Regions from separate parts of the Kitasatospora sp. NPDC054795 genome, predicted to be linked through region 3. Evidence: riboswitches for the same ligand, from Rfam matches in the RefSeq annotation. Region 3 holds a riboswitch; each other region holds the start of a gene.
The links. A riboswitch is a leader RNA that binds a small molecule or an ion and turns the genes downstream of it on or off. The one in region 3 is predicted to bind cyclic di-AMP.

Region 1 (9,771 bases), on a different contig from region 3:
CGGAGCTGCGGCTCCGGGCCGGGGCCTCCGTGCGTGCGCGTCGGGTTTCTCGCGCGGGTGTGCGGGCCTCTCGCGGGTGCGCCGGGTTTCTCGCGCGGGTCAGGGGTTGAGGCCGCGCTGCTGGAGCCAGGGCTCCGGGTCGACCGGGGCACCGCCGCCGGGGCGGACCTCCATGTGCAGGTGCGGCCCGGTGACGTTGCCGGTCGCGCCGACCTTGCCGATCTGCTGGCCGGGGGCGACCTTGCCGGAGCCCTTGGTGATCGAGGAGAGGTGGCAGTACCAGATCTCGGTGCCGTCGGGCAGGGTCTCGACGATCCGGTAGCCGTACGAGCCGGCCCAGCCGGCCGAGGTGATGGTGCCCTGGCCGAGCGCGTAGACCGGGGTGCCGGTGTCGGCGGCGAAGTCCAGGCCGGTGTGCAGGTTGGCCCAGTAGCGGGCGCTCTGGCCGTAGTGGGCGGAGAGCCGGTAGTCCTTCACCGGGAGGGTGAGGGCGGCGGCCTTGACCCGCTCGGCCTCCTCGGCGGCGCGCTTGGCCTCGGCCTCCTTGGCGACGGCCTTGGCCTCGGCCTCCTGCGCGGCCTGGAGCCGGGCGGTCTCCTCGGCGGCGGTGCGCTGGCTGTCGGCCTGGTGCTGGATGCGGGCGGCGAGCGCGAGGCCGGGGTCGGCGGAGAGGGCGACCGGGGTCTCGTCCGGGGCCTCGACGGCGGGGGCGGCGGCCGGGGTCGCCGAGGCGAAGCCGGTGGCGCCCAGGGTGGCGGCGACGGCGGTGACGCCGAGCAGTGGGGAGGCTCCGCGGGTCTGACGCGGCATCCGGTGGCGGTTGGTCTCGACCTCCGCGGGGAAGTCCTCCGGGCCGAAGGCCTCGGGGCCGTCCGTGCCGGGGTGGTCGAGGAGCTGGGTACCGGCTGCGAAGCCGGCCGGGTGTGCCGGGGTGTGCGTCGACGCCACGGAGGCGCGCTCCTTTCCTTCCTTCGCGCCTACCGGGTTAGCTGACGGGTTCGGAGCAGGAAGGTCTCCTACGGCTGGGCCGGAGCCCCGCCGATTCACCCCAAGGAACGTGGTTCCCCGGCTCCCTGACCTGCCCGGAGGCGGGTCGGCGGGATTAGGCGACGGCGCACGGTGCCGTCTGGGTACGGCGTTGACAACCGCGCTGCGTTATCAAACGTTAATCCTAGGAGGCTCTGATTCCAAGCCATCCGTTCGGAGCAGCCTAGGGCAAAGTGATCGGACGTCAACGAACGACACCGGCGAACACCCCCCTCGCGCACGGCCCCATCTGAGTACTCCTACTCATGTGCGCCCCGTCCGGGCGGCCACATCCTGGCGCCATGAGCACATCGATGCAGACCCGCACCACGGCCGCGTACCACATCCAGGCCGTCCTCTCCTTCGCCCTGTCGGGCGTCGCCCTCGCCCTCGGGATCGCCTACCTGCCGGTCGGCGGATGGACCAGGGCCTTCCTCGGGATCGGCCTCCTCTACACCGTCACCTCGGCGTTCACGCTGGCGAAGGTGATCCGGGACCGGCAGGAGTCCAACGAGATGGTCACCCGGGTGGACCAGGCCAGGCTGGAGAAGCTGCTCAGCGAGCACGACCCGTTCAAGGTGGAGGGAGTCTGATCACCCCTTCCGCTCCATCCGCTCCTTCCGTTCCATCCCTCACCCGGCCATTCGCTTGACGGCTAAGGCTATTAGCCTTAGCTTTATGGCTATCGGCCCGCACGCCGATGCCCCGCACCGGCGGCCCGAGGAGGACCCCCATGAACGGCACCATCACCCCGAGCACCCAGTACCTGACCGTTCCCGGCGGCCGGATCGCCTTCGACGACACCCGGCAGGGCGACGGCACCCCCGTCGTCCTGCTCCCGGGCATGCTCGACAGCCGGGCCGCCTACCGGCACCTGCGCCCGCTGCTCGTCGCCGCCGGCCACCGCGTCGTCACCGTGGACCTGCGGGGCTTCGGCGAGTCCTCCGTCGAGTGGGACGACTACGGCCCGGCCGCCATCGCCGGCGACGTCCTCGCCCTGCTCGACCACCTCGGCATCGAGCGCGCCGTCCTCGCCGGGAACTCCTACACCGGGGCGACCGTCGTCAGGGCCGCCGGGGACGCGCCCGAGCGGGTCGCCGGGATCGTCCTGCTCAACGCCTTCGTCGAGAACCCGCCGCCGGGCGCCCTGATGCGCGGCGTCATGGGCCTGATGGGCGCCGCCCTCGTCCACTGGCCGGCCTCCTGGGGCTTCTACCTGCGCCGGATGGCCTTCCCGGGTGCCAAGCCCGCCGACTTCGACGCGTACGTGGACGGACTGGTCGCCGCGCTGCGCACCCCGGGGCGGAAGACCGCCACCCGCGGGTACGTCCACGGCGACTCGGCGCCGGTCGGCTGGACGGCCGCGGTGCGGTGCCCGGCGCTGGTGGTCATGGGCAGCAAGGACCCCGACTTCCCGAAGCCGGAGCTCGTCGCCGACCGGCAGGCCGCCGCGCTCGGCGCGCGCAAGGTGATGATCGAGGGGTCCGGGCACTACCCGATGGCCGACAACCCGACGGCCACCGCCGACGCCCTGCTGCCGTTCCTCGCCGAGCTCGGCTGAGCCCCGCCCGTCCCCACCGCCCGCTCCTGCCCGAACCCGCCCGATCCACCCGACGTCATCCGTACGGAGAGCCCGAACCCATGCCCCGCGTAGGACTGACCCCCGACCAGGTCGTCGACCACGCCCTCGCCCTCATCGACGAGCAGGGCTCCGAGGCCCTCACGCTGGCCTCCGTCGCCGCCCGGGCGGGGGTCGCCACTCCCTCGCTGTACAAGCACGTCAGCGGCGGCCTCGCCGAACTGCGGTTGCTGATCGCCGTACGGGTCACCGGGGACCTGGCCGACCGGCTGGCCGAGGCGGCCGTCGGGCGCAGCGGGGACGACGCCGTCGCCGCCGTACTGCGCGCCTACCACGCGTACGCCACCGCGCACCCGCACCGCTACAACGCCCTCCCCCAGGCCCCGCAGCCCGACGACGAGCTGGCCCGCGCGGGCGCCCGGCTCGTCGGCGTGATCATCGCCGTCCTGCGGGAGTACGGCCTCGAAGGTTCCGAGGCGATCCACGCCGCCCGCACCGTCCGCTCCCTCGCCCACGGTTTCGCCTCCCTCACCACCGCCGGCGGCTTCCGGCTGGCCGAGGACCTCGCCACCACGCACGACCGCCTCATCGCCACCCTCACCACCGGCCTCCGCGCCTGGCCCGCGTAGGCGGCCGGCCCGCACGGACCGGAGGGCGGCACCGCCCGCGCGGACAGCCGCCGGCACGGACGGCCACCTCTCCAGCGCCGGTGCCGGTGCCGGTGCCGGTGCGACGGCCCGGTCCCCGTTCACCTCTTGGGGAACCATTCACCGCTTGGGGAAATGGGGTATTAAGGGTCAGTGCCCCTGGAGCCCGCCGACAGTCCGACCGCGCGCAGTGCGATGCGCTGCGTGCGCCTGCTGCTCGGCTGCACCAGCGCCGCCGAGCTGCTCGGCACCGTACTGGCCGAGGGCCCGAGCTGGATCACTGGCGAGGGGTCCGCGCTGTACCTGCTGGACTCCGCCGGGATGCTCCGGCTGACCGCCTCGCACGGGCTGCCGGACTGGGCGCACGAGCGCTACGGCGTGGTCGATCCGGCCGGGGAGCTGCCCGCCGCGATGGCCCTGCGGCTGCGGCGCCCGTACCTGCTCAGCCCCGAGCACACCAGCGTCGACTATCCGAACGCGAACGCCGGACTGGGCACCGGGATGGTGGCCGTGATCGCCCTGCCGATGGTCGTGGACGAGCGGCCGATCGGGGTGCTCGCCCTCGCGCTGGCCCACCGGGGCACCGTCCCGCGCCGCGACCTGGACGTCCTGGAGACCGTCGCCGAGGCCTGCGCCCACCGGGTCTCGCACCTGCTGGACCACGCCGACGCCCATCTGCCGCACGGCACCCGCGCACCCTACGGCGTCCGGTTGCCCGAGGGTCCGCGGGCGGCGGACGGCCGCCCGGCCGGGCCGGCCCACCCGCTGCTTTCGCTGGCGGTGCGGGCCGCCGGGCACGGCGCCTTCGAGCGCGACCTGGTCACCGGCGAGAGCTACTGGGACGCCGAGGCGTTCCGGGTGGCCGGCCGCCCGGCCGCCCCGGACGGCGCCGCCCCCGAGCTGGACCGGCTGGTCCACCCGGAGGACCTTCCGGACGTGCAGGCCGCGCTCGCCGAGGCGCTGGCCACCGGCGGCCGCTACCGGATCGGCTACCGGGTGCTGCGGCCCGGCGGCCGGCCCGCCCGGGTCGAGGAGTCCGGCGAGGTGATGCTGGACGTGCACGGGCGGCCGGTGCGGATCGCCGGGCTGCTGGCCGAGGCCGGGTACCGGGAGCAGCCGCCGGCCGAGGAGCGGAACTCCCCGGCCGCCGCCCGGACGGCACTGCTGCTGACGCTCACCCGGGCACTGTCCCGGGCGGTGACCGTCCGGGACGTCACCACGGCCGTCACCGACGTCGCCCGTCCGGCGCTCGGCGCCGCCGGCATCGTCCTGGACCTGGTGGACGCGGGCCGGCTGCTGCCCGTCTCGCACACCGTGTACGGGGGCCCGCGCCGCACCGAACTCACCCGGCTGGCGGACCTGTCCGAGGGCGTGATGCAGCGGTCGCTGGCCCGCTCCGCCCCGCTGTTCAGCGAACCCTCGGCGGCCCGTTCCCGGCGCGATCCGCTCGCCCCGGCCGCCTGGGCGGTGCTGCCGCTGGTCGCCTCCGGGCAGCAGGTGGGCTCCTGCCTGATCACCTTCGCCGCCGAGCGGGTGTTCAGCCGCGAGGACCGGACCCTGTACTCGGCCTTCGCCGGCATCCTGGCGCAGTCCCTGGAGCGGGCCCGGCTGTACGACACCCACCACCACCGGGCCTCCGAGCTGCAGCGGGCGATGCTCCCGCGCACCCTGCCCCGGCTGTCCGGGATCGCCAGTGCCGCCCGCTACCTGCCGAGCACCGAGGGCATGCAGATCGGTGGCGACTGGTACGACCTGCTGCGTCTGCCGGAGGGCCGGATCGGGCTGGTGATCGGCGACGTCCAGGGCCACAACGCCGAGGCCACCGCGGTGATGGGCCAACTGCGCAGCGGGCTGCGGGCGTACGCGACGGACGGGCACGACCCGGCCGCCACCCTGACCCGCACCAGCCGGCTGCTGGCCGAGCTGGACACCGAGCTGTTCGCGACCTGCCTCTACCTGACCCTGGATCCGGCCGACGGCGCGCTGACCGCCGCCCGGGCCGGGCACCCGGCGCCGGTGCGGATCACCGCCGACGCCGCGGCCGTCGAGCTGGAGCTGCTGGGCGGGCCGCCGCTGGGGGTGGACCCGGAGCAGCCGTACCCACTGGCGGTGGAGCGGCTGGCGGTCGGGGAAACGCTGCTGGCGTACACCGACGGGCTGGTCGAGGACCGCGAGGAGGACTACGACGAGTCGGTGCAGCGGATGCTCGGCGGGCTCGAACTGTGGGCGCGGCAGACGGGTCCGGGGCGGATCGGCCCGGCACCGGCGCTGGAGCGGCTGGCCGATCTGCTCACCCTGAACGTGACCGAGCGGCGGTCCCGGCCGGACGACGTGGCGCTGCTGCTCCTGCACCGGACGACGCCCCTTCCGTAACACCGTGCACACGGGCCCCACACATCGCGGAACGCGATCCGGCCGTCGGGCTCGATTCCGGCGTTCCCACCGGTGCCGGTCGGGCTGCTCCCCCGGCTCGTCAGGCGCAGGGATCGGGGTCGAACGAGTGCCGATTGGCGCCGAATTGACTCGATATTGACGAGATCCGGTCACTTGGCGAGATCCGCTCACACCTTCGTAGGATCATCACCCTAGAATTCGCGGCGTGACGATGACTCAGTGGTCCGTAACGGCAACCGGCGTACTCGCCGTCCTCGCCCTCGTGGCCGCCGCGCGGTACCGCGCCGTGTCCGTCACCCAGCGCCGCCGCGCCGACCGGCTGCACGGCGAACTCGCCGCCCTCCAGGAGCAACTGGCCGCCGAACTCTCCCGCCGCGGCGAGGACCTCGCCGCCGTCCAGCAGGAGCAGGAGCACACCGCCTCCACCCAGCGGGCCTTCCTCAGCGTCGCCCGCCGGATCCTGGTGATGGCCCACGACCAGCAGGCGCTGCTGGACGAGATGGAGCGCACCCACGACGACCCGGCCCTGCTGGAGGGCCTGCTCAAGGCCGACCACGCCGCCGCCCAACAGGCCCGGCTGGCCCAGACCCTGGCCGTGCTGTGCGGCGCGCGGGCCGGACGGCACTGGCCGGAACCGGTCCCCCTGGAGGACGTCGTCCGCGGCGCCCAGTCGCGCATCCTGCCGTTCCAGCGCGTGGTGGTGCGCAGCCGGACCGAGACCGCGGTGGTCGGCGCCGCCGCCGAGGCGCTGATCCACGCGATCGCCGAACTGCTGGACAACGCCACCCGCTACTCCCCGCCCAGCACCCAGGTGTTCGTCACCCTGATGCCGGTGCACAACGGCGCCGTCATCGAGATCGACGACGGCGGCGTCGGCATGCCGGAACAGGCCGTCGTCAAGGCCGCGGCCGCGCTGGCCGGCGGCAGCACCCTGGAGGTCTCCCGGCTGGGCGAGGTCCCGCAACTGGGCCTGGCCGCGGTCGGCCGGCTCGCCGAGCAGTACGGCTTCCGGGTCACGCTCAGCTCGGCGCCCTCGCCGTACGGCGGCGTGCGCGTGGTCCTGCTGCTGCCCAACGCGCTGCTCACCGAGCCGCTGCCGCCCACCGTCCCCGGCCTCGGGCCGGACGACCGGGCGTTCAACCCCGGCCCCCGACCGGCCTCCCCCGTCGGTCACCCCCTGCTGGAGACCCCGCCGTCCGGCCGGCACGCCGCCACCGGCGACACCCCGCCCCCGCTGCCCCGCCGGAGCCACCGGCGCGGCCGCACGGGCCGCCCCGCCCAGCACGCCGCTCCCCCACCGCAGCCCGCGCCGCCCTACCGCTCGGCCCGGGACGCGCAGGCGTTCATGGCGATGTTCCAGGCCGGGACCGCCAGCGGCCGTACCGCCGCCCGGGCCCAGGCCCAGTCCGACCCTTCCCTTCCCGCTTCCCCCCGACTTCCCCAGCGCTCCGGAGAGTTCCATGACCACCACCCCTGATCTCGGCTGGCTGCTCGCCGACATCATCGCCGTCCCGCAGGTCCAGCACGCCGTCGTCGTCTCCAACGACGGCCTGGAGATCGGCCGCAGCGCCGGCATCGCCCGCGACGACGCCGAACGGCTCGCCGCCGCCTGCTCCGGACTGCAGTCGCTGGCCCGCGGCGTCGCGACGGGCTTCGGCGGGCCGGGCAGCGCCACCCGCCAGATCATCATCGAGTACGGCGGCGGCTACCTCTTCGTCGTCGCCGCCGGGGCCGGCGCGCACCTGGCCGTGGTGACCAGCGAGGCGGTCGACGCCGGCCTGGTCGCGTACCAGATGCAGGTCCTGGTCGAACGGATCGGCACCCACCTCACCAGCCCGCCGCGCGTCGACCACGCGTCGGGGGGCCACCGGTGAGCGGCCCGGTCCGGCCGTACGTCATCACCGGTGGGCGCAGCCGCTCCACCCGGGCCGAGCTGGCCCTGGAGAGCCTGGTCAGCGCGTTACCCGACCCGCCGGACCTGCCCGAGCACCCGCTGCTGAACCGCGAGCACCGGCGCATCCTCGACCTCTGCCACAGCCTGCTGTCCATCGCCGAGGTGGCGGCCCACCTGGGGCTGCCGCTCGGCGTCGTCAAGGTGCTGGTCGGAGACCTGTGGGACCTCGGCGCCGTGCAGGTGCTCCCGCCCGTCCCGCAGGCCGAACGCCTGCCCGCAACCCTCCTGGAGGAGGTGCTCGTTGGCCTCCGCCAACTCCGCTGAAGCCGTCCCCGACGCCCCGGACTCGACCGACGCGTCCGGTGCCGCCGACGGACCGCAGTACCTGCCCTCCTCGGTGCAGGGCGCGGTCAAGATCCTGGTCACCGGTCCGTTCGGGGTGGGCAAGACCACCCTGGTCGGCTCGCTGAGCGAGATCACCCCGCTGCGCACCGAGGAGACCATGACCGCCGCCAGCGCGGGCATCGACGACCTCACCGGGCGCCCCGGCAAGACCACCACCACGGTGGCGCTGGACTTCGGCCGGATCACGCTCAACTCACGGCTCGCGCTGTACCTGTTCGGCACGCCCGGGCAGCAGCGGTTCTGGCCGCTCTGGGACGACCTGTCGCGCGGCGCGCTCGGCGCCATCGCCATGGTCGACCTGCGCCGCCCGGACGAGAGCTTCGACGTGCTCGGCCGGCTGGAGGAGCAGCGCATCCCGTTCGCGGTCGCGGTCAACACCTTCCCGGACACCCCGGGTTACCCGGAGGAGGAGCTGCGCTCGGCGCTGGACCTGCTGCCGGAGGTGCCGATCCTGCACTGCGACGCGCGCGACCGCCGGCAGTCCTACGACCTGCTGATCGACTTCGTCGACCACCTGCACCGCAGCTCGATCCTGGAGCTCCAGGGATGACCACCCCCGAACCCCCCGGCGCCGCCGGGTGCCCCGTCGCCCACGGCACCGGCCTGCCCGGCGGACTGCCCGTGGGCGTCCCGCTGACCCCGCTGTACGGCCCGGCCGTCGCCGAGGACCCGCACGGCCTGTACGCCCGGCTGCGCGAGCGCTACGGGCCGGTCGCCCCCATCGAGCTGGAGCCCGGGGTCGAGGCCTGGCTCGTCCTCGGCTACGCCGAGCTGCTCGAACTCACCCGCAACGAGGCGCTGTTCTCCAAGGACTCGCGCCGCTGGCGGGTGCCCGCCGAGGGCCGGCTGCCCACCGACTCCCGGCTGCTGACGATGACCTCCTGGCGCCCGACGCTGCTCAACCTGGACGGCGCCGAGCACCAGCGGCTGCGCTCCGCCGTCTCGGACACCCTCGCCCAGATCGACCACCACCAGCTGCGCGGGACCACCGAGGCCGCCGCCAACGGCCTGATCGACAGCTGGGGACCGGACGGCACCGCCGACCTGATCGCCCAGTACGCGCGGCGGCTGCCGCTGCTGGTCTTCACCCAGCTGCTCGGCCTGCCGGCCGAGGCCGGGCCCCGACTGGTCGAGCTGATCAGCCACTTCGTGGACAGCAGCGCGGAGTCGCAGCGGGCCGGCGCCGAGTTCCAGGCGATCCTGATCGACCTGGTCCGGCGCCGCCGGGCCGCGCCCAGCGCCGACCTCACCTCCTGGCTGCTCGCCCACCCCGCCGGGCTGACCGACGAGGAGGCGGTGCACCACCTGGTGGTGCTGATGGTCGCGGGCAACGAGACCTCGATCAACTGGACCGGGAACACCCTGCGGCTGCTGCTCACCGACCGGCGCTTCCGGGCCACCCTCACCGGCGGGCGGCTGACCGTCTCCGACGCGCTGGAGGAGGTGCTCTGGCGCGACCCGCCGACGCAGAACTTTCCCGGCCGCTGGGCCACCGGCGACACCGTGCTCGGCGGCCAGTACATCAGCGCCGGCGACATGCTCGTCCTCGGCCTGGCCGCGGCCAACGCCGACCCGGCCGCGCAGGGCGTGTCCGCCGCCGCCCAGGGCTCGCTCGGCGGCAACCGGGCGCACCTGGCGTGGGGCGCGGGCCGGCACGTCTGCCCGGCCCAGCACCCGGCCAGGATCATCGTCGAGACCGCCGTCGAGACCCTGCTGCACCGCCTCCCCGACCTCCAACTGGCCGTACCCGCAGGAGAGCTGACCTGGCGCCCGTCCCCGTGGTCCCGGGCCCTGACCGCCCTCCCGGTGCTCTACAGCGCCTTCAC
Region 2 (9,771 bases), on a different contig from region 3:
TCGACGACCAGCCCCAAGTCCTTGTGGTAGTACGGCTCCAGGGGGCGGCCGTGGAGCGAGGCGATCACGTTGTTCGCGACCGCGCGGCCCTGGCGGGCGGAGTGCTGGGCGGTCGGCGGGCAGACCGCGCCGTCGCCCTTGGCGAGGTCGGGGACGGCGGCGGCGTCGCCGACCGCGAACACGCCCTCGAACTGCGGCACCCGCATCTCCGCCGTCACGGCGAGCCGGCCGCGGACCGTCTCGGCGTCCAGGGTGCCGATCAGCGGGCTCGCGGCCACGCCGGCGGTCCAGATCAGGGTGCGGCAGGGGAGCACCCGGCCGTCGGTGAACTTGACGGTCTCGGCGCCGACCTCGGCCACCGAGACGCCCAGCGACACCTCGATGCCGCGTTCGCGCAGCACCTCCAGGGCGGCCTCGCCGAGCGGGTCGCCCAGCTCCGGCATCAGCTTCGGGGCGATGTCGATCAGGTGCCACTTGATCTGCCGGGCGTCCAGGCGCGGGTAGCGGTGGGCGGCGGCGGTGGTCAGGCGCTGGAGGCAGGCGGCCGTCTCGGTGCCCGCGTAGCCGCCGCCGACGACCACGAACTGGAGCCGGGACTCGCGCTCCCTCTGGTCCAGGGTGGCGGAGGCGAGGTCGAGCTGGGCGATCACGTGGTCGCGGACGTAGGCCGCCTCGGCGAGCGTCTTCATGCCGCGGGCGTAGTCGGTGAGGCCGGGGATGTCGAAGGTGCGGGTGACGCTGCCGGGGGAGAGCACCAGGTAGTCGTACTTCTGCGCGACCACCTCGTCGGTGATCTTGCGGACGACGCACACCTTGGAGGCAGGGTCCACGCCGATGGCCCCGCCGGGGACGATGTGGGTGCGGCGCAGCGAGCGGCGCAGGGAGACGGCCACGGACTGCGGGGTCAGGACGCCGGCCGCGACATGGGGGAGGAGGGGGAGGTAGAGCTGGTAGCTGAACGGCGTGACCAGCGAGATCTCGGCCTCCGACGGTGACAGCTTGTGTTCGAGTCGGCGGGCGCACTCCAGGCCGGCGAAGCCACCGCCCACGATCAGGATCCGAGGTCGTTCCATCGCTCATCCCTTTGCCGTGAAGGTCCCCATTACTGTCCGCCACACTCGCACGGAGCAGCGGGGGCTGCCACCGGGGTGGGGCCGTGGGTGTGGGGAGGCGCCGCGGCGGGTGGGGGAGAGGGGCGGCGCGGCGGTGGGGTCGGAGCGGGTGGGGCGGCGACACCGATAGGCTGTCGGCCGTGCTACCCGAGGTGACGGCGATCCGGTACGTGACGCCACTGCGAGAAGGCGGCTCGATGCCGGGCCTGGTCGAGGCCGACGATCGGCGGTTGTACGCGCTGAAATGGGTCGGTGCGGCGCAGGGCCGCAAGGCGTTGGTCGCGGAGGTGCTGGCCGGGGAACTCGGTCGGCGGCTCGGGCTGCCGGTGCCGGAGCTGGTGACGATCGACCTGGACCCGGTGCTCGCGCGCAGCGAGCCGGACCACCAGGTCCAGGACCAGATGCGGGCCAGCGGCGGGACCAACCTCGGGATGGCCTTCGTCAGCGGCGCGCTCAACTTCGACCCGCTCTGCTTCGAGGTGGAGCCGGAGCTCGCCGGACAGGTGCTCTGGTTCGACGCGCTGATCGGCAACGTCGACCGCTCCTGGCGCAACCCCAACCTGCTGGTGGCCACCGGTGGGCTGCGGCTGATCGACCACGGCGCGAGCCTGATCTTCCACCACAACTGGCCGGGTGCCGCCTCCTGGGTGCGCCGTCCGTACGACGCCTCCGACCACGCGCTGCTGCGGGCCCGGCCGGACCTGGCGGCGGCCGACAAGGCGCTCGCGCCGCTCGCCGAGGCGGCGATCGAGGGCGCGGTGGCGCAGATCCCCGAGGTCTGGCTGGTGGACGAGTTCGGCTTCGACTCGCCCGACGAGGTGCGCGCCGCGTACCGTGCCCAGCTGACCGAGCGACTGGCCGGTCCGCGCGACTGGCTGCCGGAGGTGCCCGCATGACCGAGCCCGCGCTGTCCGCGCTGCCGGCCACCGTCGAACTGCACGACTACGAGTACGCCGTGATCCGCGCGGTGCCGAGGGTCGAGCGCGGCGAGTGCGTCAACGTCGGGGTGCTGCTGTACTGCCGGCAGAGCTCGCACCTGGCGGCCCGTACCCATCTGGACCAGGCCCGGCTGCTGGCGCTGGACCCGGTGGCGGACGTCCAGGGCGTGCGGCGGGCGCTGCACGGGATCGAGGCGGTCTGCCACGGCGGGCCGCAGGCCGGTCCGGCGGCGGGGGACAGCCCCGGGCAGCGGTTCCGCTGGCTGACCGCGCCGCGCAGTGCGATCGTCCAGCCGGGGCCCGTGCACACCGGGCTGACCGCGGATCCGGAGGCGGAGCTGCGGCGGTTGTTCGACCAGCTGGTGCTCTGACACCGGCGGCCGGGGCGGTTCGTCGACGGTTGCCCTGGTCAAAGCTTGAGATACTGAAGCACCTGGCCGTACCCTGGCCCCATGGGTTCGACAGCGACGACGACCGTACCGACCAACGCCGAGTTGATGGAGGCGTTGGCCGCCGTCGGTGCCGCGTACTTCCAGGACTTCGCGGCGGCCGCCGCCCGGCACGGGCTCTCCTCCTCGCAGGCCAAGGCGCTGGGCGCGGTGCAGGAGCCGGTGCCGATGCGGGCGCTGGCCGGCCGGCTGGGCTGTGACGCGTCGAACGTCACCGGGATCGTGGACCGGCTGGAGTCACTGGGTCTGGCCAACCGGGAGGCGGCGGCCGGTGACCGCCGGGTGAAGATCGTGGTGATCACGGCCGAGGGCCGGGAGATCCTCAACCGCATCCGCGGCGAGATGGCCCGGACCCACCAGGCCTTCGAGGCGATGGACGACGAGCAGCGGATCGCGCTGCACTCCATCTGCGCGCAGGTGCTGCCGGTACTGGCCGGCCGTACGGGCGGCGCGCAGTAGCGCGCGCAGAAGAGAACACGCGGCCCGCGCCGCCCGCGCGCCGTCCCGGTCAGAGCAGCCCGGCGAGTTCCGGTGGCAGCGGCCGGTGGTGGAGCAGGGTGAGTGAGCGGGTGGTCCGGGTCAAGGCGACGTAGAGGTCGCGCGGGGCGAGTCCGGCCGGCTCGACGACGACCACCGCGTCGAACTCCAGCCCCTTGGCGTCCGCGACGGTGAGCGCGTCCAGCTCCGCCGCCAGGGTGTCCGGAGCGATCACGCCCAGGGTGCCCGGGCCGCCGGGCAGCCGGGTGAGCGCCGCCGCGAAGTCGCCGTCCGGGACGGGGACGGCGCGCGGCCGCTCGGTGCCCGGGCGGATGGACTCGGGCGGCCGGTGGTCGGGCAGGGCGGTGCGCAGCACGGCGGTGGCGAGGGCCATGACGGGCTCCGGCGTGCGGTAGTTGACGGTCAGCCGTTCCTCGTGCCAGCGGCCGGGCAGGTGCGGGTCGAGCATGTCGGCCCAACTGCGGGCGCCGGCGGGCGATCCGGTCTGGGCGAGGTCTCCCACGATGGTGAGCGAGCTGGTCGGGACTCGCCGCAGGACGGCGCGCCAGGCCATCGCGGACAGCTCCTGCGCCTCGTCCACGACGACGTGGCCGTACGCCCAGGTGCGGTCGGCGGCGGCGCGTTCGGCGGTGGAGCGGTACGGGCCGTTGTCACGGAAGCGCTCGGCGAGGGCGGCGGAGTCCAGCAGGGCGTCGTCGGTCTGCCCGGTGATGGTCAGCACTCCCTGGGCGAAGGCGAGTTCGTCCGGGTCGTCGTCGGTCGGGGCGGATTCCCCTGTGGTGCCGAGGAGTTCGGCGGCCTCGTCGAGCAGCGGGACGTCCTCGACCGTCCAGCCCGAGCCGGGCGGGCGGAGCAGGGCGGATGCCTGGTCGGGGGCCGTTTCGGTGAGCAACTCCCGGTCGGTGAGCAGTCGTTCGATCAGTTGCCGGGCGGTGAGCCGGGGCCAGAGCGGGTCGAGCGCGGCGCGGACGTCCGGCCGTTCCCACAGCTCGCGCGGGGCGTAGTGGGCCTCCTCGTCGTCGTACGGGCGGCCGAGGGCGAGTGCCTGGGCGATGGCGAGGGCGTCGAGCAGGGTGCTCAGGTAGAAGCCGCGGGCCCGGTTGTGCGGCAGCCGCAGGCCGCGGGCGGCGTCCCGGGCCTCGGCGCAGGCCCTGGCGGAGACCCGCAGCCCGTCGCCGAGGTCCAGGCCGTGGGCGGGGGCCGTCTGGTGGGCGGCCAGGGCGCGGCGGAGTACCCCGGCCATCCAGGGGCCGCCCTTGGCCAGGGCGGCGGCGGGTGCGTCGGTGCGGGTGGCGGTGACGCCGGGGAGGAGCTCGCCGACGGTGCGCAGCACCACCTCGGTCTCGCCGAGGGCGGGCAGCACCTGGTCGATGTACCGCAGGAAGCCGGGGTTGGGGCCGATCACCAGCACGCCCCGGCGCTCCAGTGCGACGCGGTGGGTGAACAGCAGGTAGGCGGCGCGGTGCAGGGCGGCCAGCGTCTTGCCGGTGCCGGGGCCGCCCTGGACCACCAGGGCGCCGGGCAGCGGGGAGCGGATCACCCGGTCCTGCTCGGCCTGGATGGTGGCGACGGCGGTGCCCATCCGGCCGGTGCGCTCGCGGCCGAGGGCGGCGAGCAGTGCGGCCTCGCCGACCAGGCCGCGCCGGCCGGACTCGTCCAGCCCGGCGAGGTCGAGCGCCTCGTCGTCCAGCCCGGTGAGGGTGCGGCCCCGGGTGTGCAGGTGGCGGCGGCGCACGACCGGGCCCGGACGGGCGGGCGTCGCGGTGTAGAAGGGGCGGGCGGCCGGGGTGCGCCAGTCGAGCAGCAGCGGTTCGTACGCGTCGTCGGTCAGGCCGGTGCGGCCGATGTAGTGGACGGTGCCGTCGCGCTCGTCGAGGCGGCCGAAGCACAGGCCGCGTTCGACCGCGTCCAGCCGGGCCGCGTGGCGGGCGGCCTCGCGGGCGCGCACCTCGCGTTCCAGCCGGGCCTGGTGGGTGCCGCCGGGGGCGGCTCCGTCGTGGGCGCCGTCGGCGGTGCGGCGGGCCCGTTCGCGCACCGTGTCGAGCCGGGAGTAGAGCCGGGTGAGGCGGGCCTGCTCGGTGCGCAGGGCCGCGGCGAGGGCGTCGCCGGGGTTTCCCGCGACCGCTGGATGTTCGCTCATCGGTGTGGTAACCTTGCGGTGAGAAGGTTGCGGTGCGCCATCTGAAAGGCGCTCAATTGACCCAGCCTACCCCAGCCGCCGACGTTCGGCGTGACCTCGGCTGTTACTCTTGCGAAGCGTGAGCGCGAAGCCCCAGATCCCCAATGTCCTGGCCTCCCGGTACGCCTCGGCGACCCTGGCCCAGCTGTGGTCCCCCGAGCACAAGGTGGTCCTCGAGCGCCACCTGTGGCTCGCCGTCCTGAAGGCCCAGCAGGACCTCGGCGTCGAGGTGCCGGCCACCGCCGTCGCCGACTACGAGCGGGTGATCGACCAGGTCGACCTCGGCTCGATCGCCGCCCGTGAGCGGGTCACCCGCCACGACGTCAAGGCCCGGATCGAGGAGTTCAGCGACCTCGCCGGGCACGAGCAGATCCACAAGGGAATGACCTCCCGGGACCTGACCGAGAATGTCGAGCAGCTCCAGATCCGCCAGTCCCTGGAGCACGTGCGCGACCGCACGGTGGCCGTCCTGGTGCGTCTGGCCAAGCTGTCCGCCCAGCACTCCGAGCTGGTCATGGCCGGCCGCTCGCACAACGTGGCCGCGCAGGCCACCACCCTGGGCAAGCGGTTCGCGTCGATCACCGACGAGCTGCTGGTCGCCTTCCGCCGCCTGGAGGAGCTGATCGCCCGCTACCCGCTGCGCGGGATCAAGGGCCCGGTCGGCACCGCCCAGGACATGCTGGACCTGCTCGGCGGCGACACCGACAAGCTGGCCGAGCTGGAGCGCCGGGTCGCCGGGCACCTCGGCTTCGAGAACGTGCTGACCAGCGTCGGCCAGGTCTACCCGCGCTCGCTGGACTTCGAGGTGCTCACCGCCCTCGTCCAGCTGGCCGCCGCGCCGTCCAGCCTGGCCAAGACCATCCGCCTGATGGCCGGCCACGAGCTGGTCACGGAGGGCTTCAAGGAGGGCCAGGTCGGCTCCTCCGCGATGCCGCACAAGATGAACACTCGCTCCTGCGAGCGCGTCAACGGCCTGGCCGTCATCCTGCGCGGCTACGCCTCGATGACCGGCGAGCTGGCCGGCGACCAGTGGAACGAGGGCGACGTCTCCTGCTCGGTGGTGCGCCGGGTCGCGCTGCCGGACGCGTTCTTCGCCTTCGACGGCCTGCTGGAGACCTTCCTGACCGTCCTCGACGAGTTCGGCGCCTTCCCCGCCGTGATCGAGGCCGAGCTGGACCGCTACCTGCCGTTCCTCGCCACCACGAAGGTGCTGATGGGCGCGGTGCGCGCGGGCGTCGGCCGGGAGACCGGGCACGAGGTCATCAAGGAGCACGCCGTCGCCTCCGCGCTGGCGATGCGCGCGGGCGCTCGGGAGAACGAGCTGCTGGACCGGCTGGCCGCCGACGAGCGGATCCCGCTGGACCGGGCCGCGCTGGACGCGCTGCTGGCCGACCGGCTGTCCTTCACCGGCGCGGCCGGTGCCCAGGTCGCCGAGGTCGTCCGCCAGGTGGAGGCCGTCGCGGCCGCCTACCCGGAGGCCGCCAAGTACGCGCCGGCCGACATCCTCTGACGTTCGGTCAGTTCAGAGTCGAGGGCCCTGCCGCCGGACCGGTGGCAGGGCCCTCGCGCGTCGTGGGGACGTGGCCGGGGTCGAGCGGCGGGGCGGTCGGTCCGCACGGCCAGTCGCAGTTCGGCTCGGCCACCGGCTGCTCCTCGGGGGCGAGCACATTGCCGCGTACGGTCGCGGAGGCGATCAGCCCGCCGGCCACCAGGAGGCCCGCGCAGATCAGCATCGCGGTGTGGAAGGCGGAGTCGACCGCGGAGGGAACCCGGTAGGCGTCGCCGCTCAGCCCGGCCAGCGCCGGCAGGGCGGCCACCGCGAGCAGGCCGGCCGCGCGGGCGGCGGCGTTGTTGACCCCGCTGGCGATGCCGGCGTGCCGGACCTCGACGGCGGCCAGCACGGTCGCCGTCAGCGGCGCGACCAGCAGCGTCATCCCGCAGCCCATCACCGTGACGGCGGGCAGCACGTCCACCCAGTACGAGGAGTCGGGGCCGATGCGCAGCATCAGCAGCACCCCGGCGGCGCACAGCAGCGGTCCGACGGTCAGCGGGACGCGCGGGCCGATCCGTTTGCCGAGGCGCCCGGCGCGCGCGGACAGCGCCAGCATCAGCACGGTGATCGGCACCAGGGCGAAGCCCGAGACCAGCGGCGAGAACCCGGACACGATCTGGAGCTGCACCACCAGCAGGAAGAAGACGCCGCTGAACGCCGCGTACACGCACAGGGTGACCAGGTTCACCGCGGTGAACAGCCGTGAGGAGAACAGCCCGAGCGGCAGCATCGGTTCGGGCGCGCGGCGCTCGACGGCCACGAAGGCGACGCCGAGCACCACCCCGATCACCCCGCTGACCCAGACCGCCGGGGACAGGCCCTCGCCGGCCGCGGTCAGCGCGTAGGTGATCGCGCCGAGCGCGAGGGCGGCGAGCACGGCGCCGAGCACGTCGAAGCGGCCGGTGGCGGCCTCGTCCCGGGTCTCCGGCACCGACCGGGTGGTCACCGCGATCACGGCGGCGGCGAGCGGCAGGTTCAACAGGAAGATCCAGCGCCAGCCGGGGCCGTCCACCAGCCAGCCGCCGAGGAAGGGGCCGATCGCGGCGGACACCCCGCCGAGGCCGGACCAGAGCCCGACCGCGGCCGAGCGGTCGTCAGGGTGGAAGACGGCCTGGAGCATGGCGAGCGAGCCGGGGGTGAGCAGCGCCCCGCCGATGCCCTGGACGGCGCGGGCGGCGATCAGCACGTGGATGTTCGGCGCCGCGGCGCAGGCCGCGGAGGCGATGGCGAACCAGACCACGCCGATCAGGAAGACCTTGCGCCGCCCGTACCGGTCGCCGAGCGCGCCGCCGAGCAGGATCAGGCCCGCCAGGGTGAGCAGATAGGCGTTCAGGGTCCATTGCAGGGACGCCAGGGAGGCGCCGAGGTCGGCGCCGATCCGGGGCAGGGCGACGTTCACCACGGTGCCGTCGAGCATCGCCATGCTGGAGCCGAGCACGGTCGCCAGTAGTACCCAGCGACCCTGCGCGGTGCCCAGGCGCAGGGTGCCGGCCTCGGAGGTGGCCACGGGCGAATCCTGCGCTGCCGGGGCGCACGTGACAAGGGTCACCGGTGGGTGTGTTGACGGTCGGCGGTGCGTGAACGGGTGGCTGCGTTCCGTCGCCGATCTCGGCGCAGGGTCGTGGATCAGTGGCGGGGGGTGAATGGGTTGTGTACGCACCGTGGGGTCCGGTCTGCGGAGGGTCACCGGAACGGGGGAGATGGTTGCCCTTTCAAGAGATCGACATTGCTTCACCCGAACGGATGGGTTTTAGTTCAGCGACCGCCCGGCCAGTCCGGACGGATCCCCCGGGTGGAACGCCGAGTCCTGCCGCTGCCCGGTGGTTCGAAACGAACTCTGTACGGCAGGAGCGGGGGACCCACAGGTAAGTCGCCGGACCGGAGTTCGCGCCTCAGGGCGCGGGCGTCCAGGACCGGCTAGGGGTGAAGCCGCGCATGCGGCCGGGCAACTCCAGCCCGAACCCGACAGCTCACCTCGCAGGCGTCGGAGAGGAAAATTCCATGCCTGCTCAGGCTCGTCGTATCGCCCTGCCCCGCGCCGCCCGTATCGGCATCGCGACCGCCGTCACCGGTGTCTCCTTCGCCCTCCCGCTCGTCACCGCGGTGAGCGCCCAGGCCCACACCGTTCCGGCCGCCCCGGCCGCGCAGGCCGCCGCCTCCACGGACGCCAAGTCGGCCGCGCCGGCCGCTGCCCCGGCCGCCCAGGCCGCGCAGGAGAGCTACCGCGTCGTCAGCGGCGACACCCTGTCCAAGATCGCCGACGCCAAGAACGTCGAGGGCGGCTGGCACGCGCTGTACGAGCAGAACCGCTCGGTCGTCGGCGCCAACCCGAACCTGATCTTCCCGGGCCAGCAGCTCGCGCTGTCGGGCCACGCCGCCGCGCCGGCCGCCGACGCCGCCCCGGCCAAGCCGGCCGCCCCGGCGAAGCCCGCCCAGCCGGCCGCCCCGGCGACCCAGGCCGCCGAGCCGCAGGCCCAGGTCCAGGTGAAGACCGAGGCCGCCAAGCCGTCCGCCCAGCTCCAGACCCAGCTGCAGGTCGCCGCTCCGGCCCCGGTCGTGACCGCCACTCCGGTCGCCGCCGCCACCTCCGGCTTCGTCGCCCCGCTGGCCAACCCGAAGCTCGGCACCGCCTACGGCGTGGCCGGCTCGATGTGGGCCTCCGGCCACCACACCGGCCAGGACTTCGTCGCCTCCACCGGCACCCCGCTGCGCGCCGTCGCCAACGGCGTCGTGGTCAAGGCCGGCAACGGCGGCGCCTACGGCAACGAGGTCGAGATCAAGCTCGCCGACGGCCACTACGCCGAGTACGCGCACCTCTCCTCGATCGGCGTGAGGATCGGTCAGACCGTCACCGTCGGCCAGCAGATCGGCCTCTCCGGCGCCACCGGCAACGTGACCGGCCCGCACCTGCACTTCGAGATCCGCAACGGCTCGGAGTACGGCTCGGACATCAACCCGGTCGCCTACCTGCGCGCGCACGGCGTCGCGCTCTGACCCGGGGCCGCTGAGCCCCGAGGGTTTCTGAACCACCGCTGCTGCGGGG
Region 3 (9,771 bases):
GGCCGGCGTGGGAGGCGTTGCGGTCGGCGGGGCGGGTGCTGGTGGGGGACGAGCGGCATCCGCAGGTGGCGGCGGTGCGGCAGGCCGGGGTGGTGGTGGAGGTCGTGCCGGCCGGGTCGGCGCCCGCGTTGGCGCGGCTGCTGACCGGGCAGCCCGCCGGGGCCGGGCCGACGGTGTGGCTGGGGAGTCCGGACGGGGATCCGGGGCTGACCGACGCGCTGGCGAGGCTGGCGGTGGAGCACGCCGGCGAGGTGCCGGAGATCGAGGTGCTGCCCGGCTCGTACGACCTGCCGGGGTCGCGGCTGCTGGACCTGGTGACGGTGATGGACCGGCTGCGCTCCCCGGGCGGCTGCCCCTGGGACGCCGAGCAGACGCACGAGAGCCTGGTGAAGTACCTGGTCGAGGAGGCGTACGAGCTGGTCGAGGCGATCGAGGAGGGGGATCGGGAGGCGCTGCGCGAGGAGTTGGGCGACGTCCTGCTGCAGGTGTTCTTCCACTCCCGGATCGCCGAGGAGCACCCGACCGAGCCGTTCACCGTCGACGACGTGGCCGGGGACATCGTCGAGAAGCTGATGTACCGGCACCCGCACGTGTTCGGGGATGTCGAGGCCGGCGGCGCCGCCGAGGTGGAGGCGAACTGGGAGCAGCTGAAGGCGGCCGAGAAGGCGGACCGCGAGTCGGTGCTGGACGGTGTGCCGGCCGGGCTGCCCGCGCTGGCGTACGCGGCGAAGCTGGTGTCCCGGGTGCGCCGGGCGGGCTTCACGGGGGTGCCGGACGAGTCGTACGAGCTGCCGGTCGAGCTGACCGCCGACTCGGCGGGCCGGCTGCTGCTCGCGGTGGCGCAGCGGGCGCACGACGCCGGGGTGGACGTGGACGCGGCGCTGCGGTCGGCCGCGCGCGGTTACCGGGACGCGGTGCGCGCGGCCGAAGGCCTCAAGCCGACCGGAGAGCCCGACGGAGAGCCCGACGGGGACCCGGCCGGGGAGCCCGACGGGAAGTAGGCGCTCAGGCCGCCGTGGCGGTGTGCTCCGGGCGCCGCTGCGGCGGGACGAGTTCGCCGATGGCCTCGCCGACGAGGACGACGAGTTCGGCGAGCCGCTCCAGGTCGAGGTGGTCGGGCAGCTCGGCCAGCGAGATGACCCGCTCGCCGTCCGGGCCGGCCACCGCGAACAGGTCGATCGGCCCGAGGTGCTTCTCGGCGGTGTCGACCAGGGCGGCGACGTCGCTGGGGCGGCGGATGTCGCCGCAGACGCCGACGACGGGGCAGCCCGGCCGGTCGAGTTCGGCGGCGAGGTCCTCGGCGATGCCGACGTACTGGTCGGCGATGAGCATTCCGGAGGCGCCGGCCGCGGCGAACCGGCGGGCGAGTCCCGCGCCCGAACCGCCGTCGAGGACCGCGATGACGACGACTGACCCGCTGACCCGCATGGCCTGCTCCTCCCTGTGGACGACACCGCACCGGCGCCCACGCGTACTGCGGAGGATCGTAGGCACGTCCTGACCCTCCGCAACAGGGATTACCCCGCAGGTGACCAGGCTCACGCCCGCACCGCGGCCAAGAGTCGGCCAAGAGCTGTCCATTGACCGTCCGCGGACAGTCAACGGGCCGTCCATGAACCGTCCATGGGCCGTCCACGGAGCATCGGCAGGACGGCCGCGGACCGTCGGCGGGAGGAGCGGCGGCCCGCCGGAGCGGGGCGTGCCCGTCGCACCGGATACGGTCGGTCCATGCCAGCTCAGCCCGACTCCGCCCGGCCCGCCGCCACGCCGTCCGACGCCACCGCCCCGCAGCTGTTCACCTGGGAGTTCGCCTCCGACCCGTACCCCGCCTACGCCTGGCTGCGCGAGCACGCCCCGGTGCACCGCACCACGCTGCCGAGCGGGGTGGAGGCCTGGCTGGTGACCCGGTACGCGGACGCCCGGCAGGCGCTCGCGGACAGCCGGCTGTCGAAGAACCCGGCGCACCACAGCGAGCAGGCGCACCGCACCGGCCGGGTGGGCATCCCGGGGGAGCGGCAGGCGGACCTGATGACCCACCTGCTGAACATCGACCCGCCGGACCACACCCGGCTGCGCAGGCTGGTGTCGAAGGCGTTCACCCCGCGCCGGGTGGCCGAGTTCGAGCCGCGGGTGCAGCAGCTCACCGACCGGCTGATCGACGGCTTCGCGCAGCGCGGTTCGGCGGACCTGATCCACGAGTTCGCCTTCCCGCTCCCCATCTACGCGATCTGCGACCTGCTGGGCGTGCCGGCCGAGGACCAGGACGACTTCCGGGACTGGGCCGGGATGATGGTGCGCCACACGAAGCCGGGCCACGGCGGCGGCCAGCGCGGCGGCGTGGGGCGGGCGGTGAAGCGGATGCGGGCGTACCTGCTGGAGCTGATCCACCGCAAGCGCGCGGACCTCGGGGACGACCTGATCTCGGGCCTGATCCGGGCCAGTGACCATGGCGAGCACCTGACCGAGAACGAGGCCGCGGCGATGGCCTTCATCCTCCTGTTCGCGGGTTTCGAGACTACCGTGAACCTGATCGGCAACGGCACGTACGCCCTGCTGCGCAATCCGGAGCAGCGCCGGTTGCTGCAGGAGTCGGTGGCCCGCGGGGAGAGCGCGCTGCTGGAGACCGGGATCGAGGAACTCCTGCGCTACGACGGGCCGGTGGAGATGGCGACCTGGCGGTTCGCGACCCGTCCGCTGGCCATCGGCGGGGTGGACATCCCGGTCGGCGACCCGGTGCTGGTGGTGCTCGCCGCGGCGGACCGCGACCCGGCCCGGTTCGCGGCCGAGAACACCCTGGACCTGGCCCGGACGGACAACCCCCACCTGGGCTTCGGGCACGGCATCCACTACTGCATCGGCGCTCCGCTCGCCCGCTTGGAGGGCCGTGCCGCGCTGACCACGCTGCTTTCCCGGCTGCCCGATCTCCGGCTCGCGGAAAACGCGGACGACCTGCGGTGGCGTGGTGGTCTGATCATGCGTGGGCTGCGCGAACTGCCGGTGGAATTCAGTCCGGAGAGCCGCTCCCCGCACGCCTCTCCGCAGACTCCTCCGCGCGCTCCTTCGCAGGCTTCTCCGCAGGCCTCTCCGAACACTCCCGCCACGCCTCCGACGTGCTGAGATCGCACTGACGGGACGTCGTGAACCACCTGCCGACGGGGGTGTGAACACCCATCAATCCGGACATAACACCGCCGTTGGTAGGCGATCGAACACGCGCCGTAATTATTGTGTGATATCGACGATATGAGCTTGTGATTGGTCTGATGATCTGTCTACTCTCCCTGGAGTTCGCAGCTGCGGACCTCGTACGCGGAACGCCGAGTCCTGCCCGCCGCGTCACGGGAAACCGACCAGAACCCTGGGCAGGGGCGGGGGAACCAGGTTTGTTGCCGTCTCCCCACGGCTTGGGGTGAAGCCGCCCGAGCGGAATCGTTTCCGCATACGGCGGCCGGGCCACCTCCCGGTCCGAACCCGACAGCTCACCTCGCAGGCGTGCGGAGAGGGACCTCTTCATGCTGTTCGTTGGAACTGGCCGTCACCGTCGTCGCACCCAGGCCGAGAAGGCCATCGCCGTCGCCGGTGTGGCCGGCGTCGGACTCGCGATGCCGCTCCTCACCGCCACCGGCGCCTCCGCCGCCCCCGCCTCCACCTGGGACGCCGTCGCCCAGTGCGAGGCCGGTGGCAACTGGAGCATCAACACCGGCAACGGCTTCTACGGCGGCCTCCAGTTCACCTCCAGCACCTGGAAGGCGTACGGCGGCACCGCCTACGCGCCGCAGGCCAACCAGGCCAGCAAGGCCCAGCAGATCTCGGTCGCCGAGAAGGTGCTGGCCTCGCAGGGCCCGGGCGCCTGGCCGGTCTGCTCCCAGAAGGCCGGTCTGACCAAGGGCGGCGCCCCGGCCGCGGTCGACACCTCCTCGGACGCCAAGCCGCAGTCCGCCCCCAAGCAGCAGACCCCGAAGGCCTCCGCCAAGCCGGCCGAGAAGCCGGTCGCGCAGCAGCCCGCCGCCCAGAAGCAGGCCCCGAAGCCCGCCGCGCAGCCGGCCCAGCAGGCCGCCCCGCAGCAGCAGGCGCAGCCGCAGACCCCGGGCTTCTCCGGCAAGGCCGGCTGGGACGCCGACGCCAAGGTGTACTGGTACCAGAGCAACGGCGCCTGGTACTGGACCAGCCACCAGAGCGTCTACCAGCAGTACGCCGGCCAGGCCGCCGCCCAGCCGCAGTACGCCCCGCAGGCCGCGCAGTCGGCCCCGCAGGCCGCCGGCCACGACTACACCGTCCGCGCCGGTGACACCCTGTCGACCATCGCCGCCGCCCAGGGCGTGTCCGGCGGCTGGCACGCGCTGTACGAGCAGAACCACGGCACGGTCGGCGGCGACCCGAACCTGATCATGCCCGGCCAGGTGCTGCACCTCGGCTGAGCCGGCCCGCTCGACGCCGGCCCGCCGGCCGCCGGCCCGCCCGCCGCACCCGGCGCCGACGCCGCCCCGGCCCGCCGTCCGAAGGGGACCGGTCCTACCGGTCCCCTTCGTCCGCATTCGCCCGCTCCGGTGGGACAAGCTGGGACAAGCAGGTGAACTACCGGTGGGTAGTGGGGCCACACGCTGAGACGGGACCGAGGCGGACGTGGCCCCGGGAGCCCGGGCGGTTAGGCTCTGGTCGTAACGACTCCGCAATCGTCCTGCTGACAGCACCCACCGTCAGACCGGACCCTGCTTCCGCAAGGAGATGCCTCGTGCCGTCCATCGATGTCGTCGTAGCCCGTGAGATCCTCGACTCCCGCGGCAACCCCACGGTCGAGGTCGAGGTCGGCCTCGACGACGGCAGCACGGGTCGTGCCGCTGTCCCGTCGGGTGCTTCCACCGGTGCCTTCGAGGCGCTGGAGCTGCGTGACGGTGACAAGAACCGCTACTTCGGCAAGGGCGTCGAGAAGGCCGTCCTGGCCGTCATCGAGCAGATCGGCCCGGAGCTGGTCGGCTACGACGCCACCGAGCAGCGCCTGATCGACCAGGCCATGCTGGACCTGGACGCCACCCCGGACAAGTCCTCGCTCGGCGCCAACGCCATCCTGGGCGTCTCGCTGGCCGTCGCGCACGCCGCCTCCGAGGCCAGCGACCTGCCGCTGTTCCGCTACCTGGGCGGCCCGAACGCGCACGTCCTGCCGGTCCCGATGATGAACATCCTCAACGGTGGGTCGCACGCGGACTCCAACGTCGACATCCAGGAGTTCATGATCGCCCCGATCGGCGCGGAGTCCTTCTCCGAGGCCGTCCGCTGGGGCGTCGAGGTCTACCACACGCTCAAGGGCGTGCTGAAGGAGCGCGGCCTGTCCACCGGTCTGGGCGACGAGGGCGGCTTCGCCCCGAACCTGGACTCCAACCGCGAGGCCCTGGACCTCATCGTCGAGGCCATCGAGAAGGCCGGCTACGTGCCCGGCCGTGACGTCGCGCTGGCCCTGGACGTCGCCTCCTCCGAGTTCTACGAGGACGGCGCCTACCAGTTCGAGGGCAAGGACCTCACCGCCGCCGAGCTCATCGAGTACTACGCCGAGCTGGTCGCCGCCTACCCGCTGGTCTCCATCGAGGACCCGCTGGACGAGTCCGACTGGGACGGCTGGAAGGCCATGACCGACAAGCTGGGCGACAAGGTCCAGCTGGTCGGCGACGACCTGTTCGTCACCAACCCGGCCCGCCTGGCCCGCGGCATCGAGACCGGTACCGCCAACGCGCTGCTGGTGAAGGTGAACCAGATCGGCTCGCTGACCGAGACCCTGGACGCCGTCGAGCTGGCCCAGCGCAACGGCTACCGCTGCATGATGTCGCACCGCTCCGGCGAGACCGAGGACGTCACCATCGCCGACCTGGCCGTCGCCACCAACTGCGGCCAGATCAAGACCGGTGCCCCGGCCCGCTCCGAGCGCGTCGCCAAGTACAACCAGCTGCTGCGCATCGAGGAGATCCTCGACGACGCCGCCGAGTACGCCGGCCGCGGCGCCTTCCCGCGCTTCCGCGCCGCGGAGTAGCAGGAACGGCCGTTCCGTGGAGCGACCGGGCCCGGCCGCCGCGCGGAGCGATCCGCACGGCGAGCACGAGGGCCGGGCGCTCCCGGTAGCGCACGCCTGACCGGTGCCCCGCCGTTCACCCCGTAGGGTGGACGGCGGGGCACCGTCGCGACCAGGAGGGGATACGGGAGATGGCTGGCTGGAGGATCCCGGGCTTGGCGGCCCGGCCCCGGTTCACGAGCCGGGCGACCGTCCTCGTCCTGGTGCTCTGTTCGCTGGTGGCGATCCTCGCCTACCCGACGCGGCAGTTCATCTCCCAGCGCGCCGAGATCTCCGCCCAGCGGGCGAAGGCCGACCACGCGCGCCAGCAGGTCGAGCAGCTGCGCCGGGAGAAGGCCCGCTGGCAGGACCCGGAGTACGTGAAGGCGCAGGCCCGCGCCCGGCTGCACTACGCGGTGCCGGGGGAGACCCCGTACATCGCGGTGGATCCGGCCGGCCGGGCCTCCGCCCAGCCCTCCTCGTCCGCGGCGGGTGCGGCCTCCTCCGGCACCGCGGCCTCCGGAAGCGCCGCCGACCGGACGAAGGCCGCCAAGCCCTGGTACGCCGGCATCTGGGATTCGGTGGACGCCGCCGACACCGCGGCGGCGGCCCCCGCCACCCCCCTTCCCCTCCCACCGTCCCCCGTTGGAGACACCTCCCCCCATGACCACTGAGAACCACCCCTCCGTCTCCGACGCCGACGTCGCGGCCATCGCCGCCCAGCTCGGCCGGGTGCCGCGCGGCCTGCGCGGCGTGGCGCACCGCTGCCCCTGCGGCAACCCGGACGTCGTGGAGACGGCCCCCCGGCTGCCGGACGGCACGCCGTTCCCCACGCTCTACTACCTGACCTGTCCCAAGGCCGCCTCGCTGATCGGCACCCTGGAGGCGGAGGGTGTGATGAAGGACCAGAGCGCCCGGCTGGCCGAGGACCCGGAGCTGGCGGCCGCCTACCAGCGGGCGCACGAGGACTACATCGCCCGGCGCGACGCGATCGAGGTGCTGGAGGGCTTCCCGAGCGCCGGCGGCATGCCGGACCGGGTGAAGTGCCTGCACGTGCTGGTCGGCCACTCGCTGGCGGCCGGCGAGGGCGTCAACCCGCTCGGCGACGAGGCGATCGGCATGCTGGAGGACTGGTGGGCCAAGGGCCCGTGCGTCTCCCCGGCGGAGGTCGAGGCCGCCGGTGAGCGGGTCGCCCGCAACCGCGCCAAGGAGCAGGACCACGAGGCCGTGATCGCCGCCAAGGAGCAGAAGACCGTCGAGCGCGCCGCGAAGAAGCGCGCCGTGGAGGAAGCCGCGGCGGAGCGGGAGTCCGAGTGAGCACGACCCGCGTGGCCGCGATCGACTGCGGCACCAACTCGATCCGCCTGCTGGTCGCCGACCTCGACCCGGAGACGGGGGAGATCACCGACCTCGACCGCCGGATGATCGTCAACCGGCTGGGCCAGGGCGTGGACCGCACCGGCCGGCTGCACCCCGACGCGCTGGCCCGCACCTTCGCGGCCTGCCGGGAGTACCAGGAGATCATCGCCGGCTTCGGCGTCGGCCCGGAGCGGGTCCGCTTCGTCGCCACCAGTGCCTCCCGGGACGCCGAGAACAGCGATGAGTACGTCAAGGGCGTGCGCGACATCCTGGGCGTCGAGCCCGAGGTGGTGAGCGGCGAGGAGGAGGCGCACCTGTCCTTCGTGGGCGCCACCAAGGAGCTGACGGGCGGCCAGTTCCCCGGCCCGTACCTGGTGTTCGACCTCGGTGGCGGCTCCACCGAGTTCGTGCTCGGCACGGAGGACGTCCAGGCGGCGCGCTCGGTGAACATCGGTTGCGTGCGGCTCACCGAGCGGTACTTCGGCGACGCCGAGCTGCCCTCGGAGGAGCAGGTCGAGGCCGCCCGGGCGCATGTGCGGGCGGAGCTGGACCGGGCCGAGGAGGTCGTCCCGCTGACCGGCGCGGCCACTCTGGTGGGTCTGGCCGGGACGGTCACCACGGTGTCCGCGATCGCCCAGGGTCTGCCCGGCTACGACTCGGCAGCGATCCACCACTCGCGGATCGGCCGGGACCGGGTCGCCGGGATCGCCCGGGAGCTGCTGGCCGCCACCCACGCCGAGCGCGCGGCCATCCCGTCGATGCACCCGGGCCGGGTGGACGTGATCGCGGCCGGGGCGCTGGAGCTGCTGGAGATCATGGAGCGCACCGGTGCCGCCGAGGTGGTCGTGAGCGAGCACGACATCCTCGACGGAATCGCCTGGGGTATTGCCTCCTGACCCCGTGCGGGGCTTACCCGCCCCGGCCCCGGCACCCCATTCGGGGGCCGGGGCCGGGGCGCGCCCGAGCGCGGGTGGAAAAGTTCGTGAATTTCTTCACATGGCGATCCGGCCATTCGCCGCCCCCACCCGCCCGCTACGTCCGAAATGTGGGACCGAAGGCCTGTCGGCCGGGTAGCCCATGGGATCGCAGGTCAGGGCTCGCTTGAGGTTTGAAATTCGAAATCATGCGCGGGAACCCCGGCGCTGTGCGGATCGTTGCTGCTCAGGCCGGTCGTGCTCCGGCGCGCGCTCGCGCGGGGCTGTCCAGGGGTGGGGGTCGCCGCGCCGGGCCCGGTTTTGCGGCCGCGCAGTGTAGCACGGGGGGTCCTTCATCTTGTGACCGGGCTCACGAAGGCTGCTCCGGACGGTGCTGGATACTTTCGGATATGAGCACCACGGAGCGTCCTCGCATCCTCATTGTCGGCGGTGGTTACGTCGGCCTGTATGCCGCGATGCGCATCCTCAAGAAGATGCGTTACGGCGAAGCGACCGTCACGGTCGTGGACCCGCGGTCGTACATGACGTACCTGCCCTTCCTCCCCGAGGCGGCCGGCGGCAACGTCGCGCCCCGCAACCTCGTCGCGCCGCTGCGCAGCGCCCTCAAGCAGGCGGAGGTGCTGACCGGGTCCGTCACCGGCATCGACCACGCCCGCAAGGTCGCCACCGTCCAGCCCGCGGCCGGCGACAGCTACGAGCTGCCCTTCGAGTACCTGGTCGTCGCGACCGGCTCGGTCTCCCGCACCTTCCCGATCCCGGGTCTGGCGGAGAACGGCATCGGCATGAAGACGGTCGAGGAGGCCATCGGCCTCCGCAACCACGTCATGGCCCAGCTCGACAAGGCCGAGTCCACCACGGACGAGGAGATCCGCCGCAAGGCGCTGACCTTCGTGGTGATCGGTGGCGGCTTCGCCGGCATCGAGACCGTCGCCGAGGTCGAGGACATGGCCCGCGACGCGGCCAAGCTGTACAAGACCGTCAGCCGCGAGGACATGCGCTTCGTGGTGGTCGAGGCGGCCAACCGCATCCTCCCCGAGATGGGCCCGGACCTCGGTCTGTGGACCAAGGAGAAGCTCGAGGAGCGCAACATCGAGGTCTACATCGAGACCTCCATGGACTCCTGCGTCGACGGCCACGTCATGCTGAAGAACGGCATGGAGATGGACGCCTCCACCATCGTGTGGACGGCCGGCGTGAAGCCGAACCCGGTGCTGTCCGAGTTCGGCCTGCCGCTGGGCCCGCGCGGCCACGTCGACACCGCGCCGACCCTCCAGGTCCAGGGCTTCGACTACGTCTGGGCCGCCGGCGACAACGCCCAGGTGCCGGACCTCGCCGCCGGCGAGGGCGCCTGGTGCCCGCCGAACGCGCAGCACGCCTGCCGCCAGGCCGTCGTCCTCGGCGACAACGTGATCTCCGGCATGCGCGGTTTCCCGCAGAAGG

Region 1: linked by a shared signal. The riboswitch ahead of ACWGJO_RS33700 (M23 family metallopeptidase) and the one ahead of ACWGJO_RS12710 (LysM peptidoglycan-binding domain-containing protein) in region 3 are both predicted to bind cyclic di-AMP.
Region 2: linked by a shared signal. The riboswitch ahead of ACWGJO_RS26225 (M23 family metallopeptidase) and the one ahead of ACWGJO_RS12710 (LysM peptidoglycan-binding domain-containing protein) in region 3 are both predicted to bind cyclic di-AMP.

What each region holds. Positions count from the first base shown of each region.
Region 1 is NZ_JBSHAP010000129.1:4-9,774, forward strand. Features, by position in the region: gene ACWGJO_RS33700 (M23 family metallopeptidase) at 100-948, opposite strand; cyclic di-AMP (ydaO/yuaA leader) riboswitch at 961-1,119, opposite strand; gene ACWGJO_RS33705 (YiaA/YiaB family inner membrane protein) at 1,329-1,619, shown strand; gene ACWGJO_RS33710 (alpha/beta fold hydrolase) at 1,760-2,587, shown strand; gene ACWGJO_RS33715 (TetR/AcrR family transcriptional regulator) at 2,668-3,234, shown strand; gene ACWGJO_RS33720 (SpoIIE family protein phosphatase) at 3,406-5,625, shown strand; gene ACWGJO_RS33725 (ATP-binding protein) at 5,858-7,123, shown strand; gene ACWGJO_RS33730 (roadblock/LC7 domain-containing protein) at 7,107-7,520, shown strand; gene ACWGJO_RS33735 (DUF742 domain-containing protein) at 7,517-7,864, shown strand; gene ACWGJO_RS33740 (GTP-binding protein) at 7,842-8,495, shown strand; gene ACWGJO_RS33745 (cytochrome P450) at 8,492-9,771, shown strand, end outside.
Region 2 is NZ_JBSHAP010000080.1:117-9,887, reverse strand. Features, by position in the region: gene ACWGJO_RS26260 (NAD(P)/FAD-dependent oxidoreductase) at 1-1,073, opposite strand, end outside; gene ACWGJO_RS26255 (HipA family kinase) at 1,253-2,008, shown strand; gene ACWGJO_RS26250 (DUF3037 domain-containing protein) at 2,005-2,421, shown strand; gene ACWGJO_RS26245 (MarR family winged helix-turn-helix transcriptional regulator) at 2,503-2,958, shown strand; gene ACWGJO_RS26240 (HelD family protein) at 3,008-5,137, opposite strand; gene purB (adenylosuccinate lyase) at 5,247-6,686, shown strand; gene ACWGJO_RS26230 (MFS transporter) at 6,694-8,235, opposite strand; cyclic di-AMP (ydaO/yuaA leader) riboswitch at 8,590-8,727, shown strand; gene ACWGJO_RS26225 (M23 family metallopeptidase) at 8,730-9,722, shown strand.
Region 3 is NZ_JBSHAP010000027.1:31,242-41,012, forward strand. Features, by position in the region: gene ACWGJO_RS12695 (MazG family protein) at 1-1,001, shown strand, start outside; gene ACWGJO_RS12700 (SDR family NAD(P)-dependent oxidoreductase) at 1,006-1,428, opposite strand; gene ACWGJO_RS12705 (cytochrome P450 family protein) at 1,729-3,117, shown strand; cyclic di-AMP (ydaO/yuaA leader) riboswitch at 3,339-3,507, shown strand; gene ACWGJO_RS12710 (LysM peptidoglycan-binding domain-containing protein) at 3,513-4,418, shown strand; gene eno (phosphopyruvate hydratase) at 4,733-6,019, shown strand; gene ACWGJO_RS12720 (FtsB family cell division protein) at 6,190-6,711, shown strand; partial or broken gene ACWGJO_RS12725 (DUF501 domain-containing protein) at 6,683-7,222, shown strand; gene ACWGJO_RS12730 (Ppx/GppA phosphatase family protein) at 7,351-8,292, shown strand; gene ACWGJO_RS12735 (NAD(P)/FAD-dependent oxidoreductase) at 8,721-9,771, shown strand, end outside.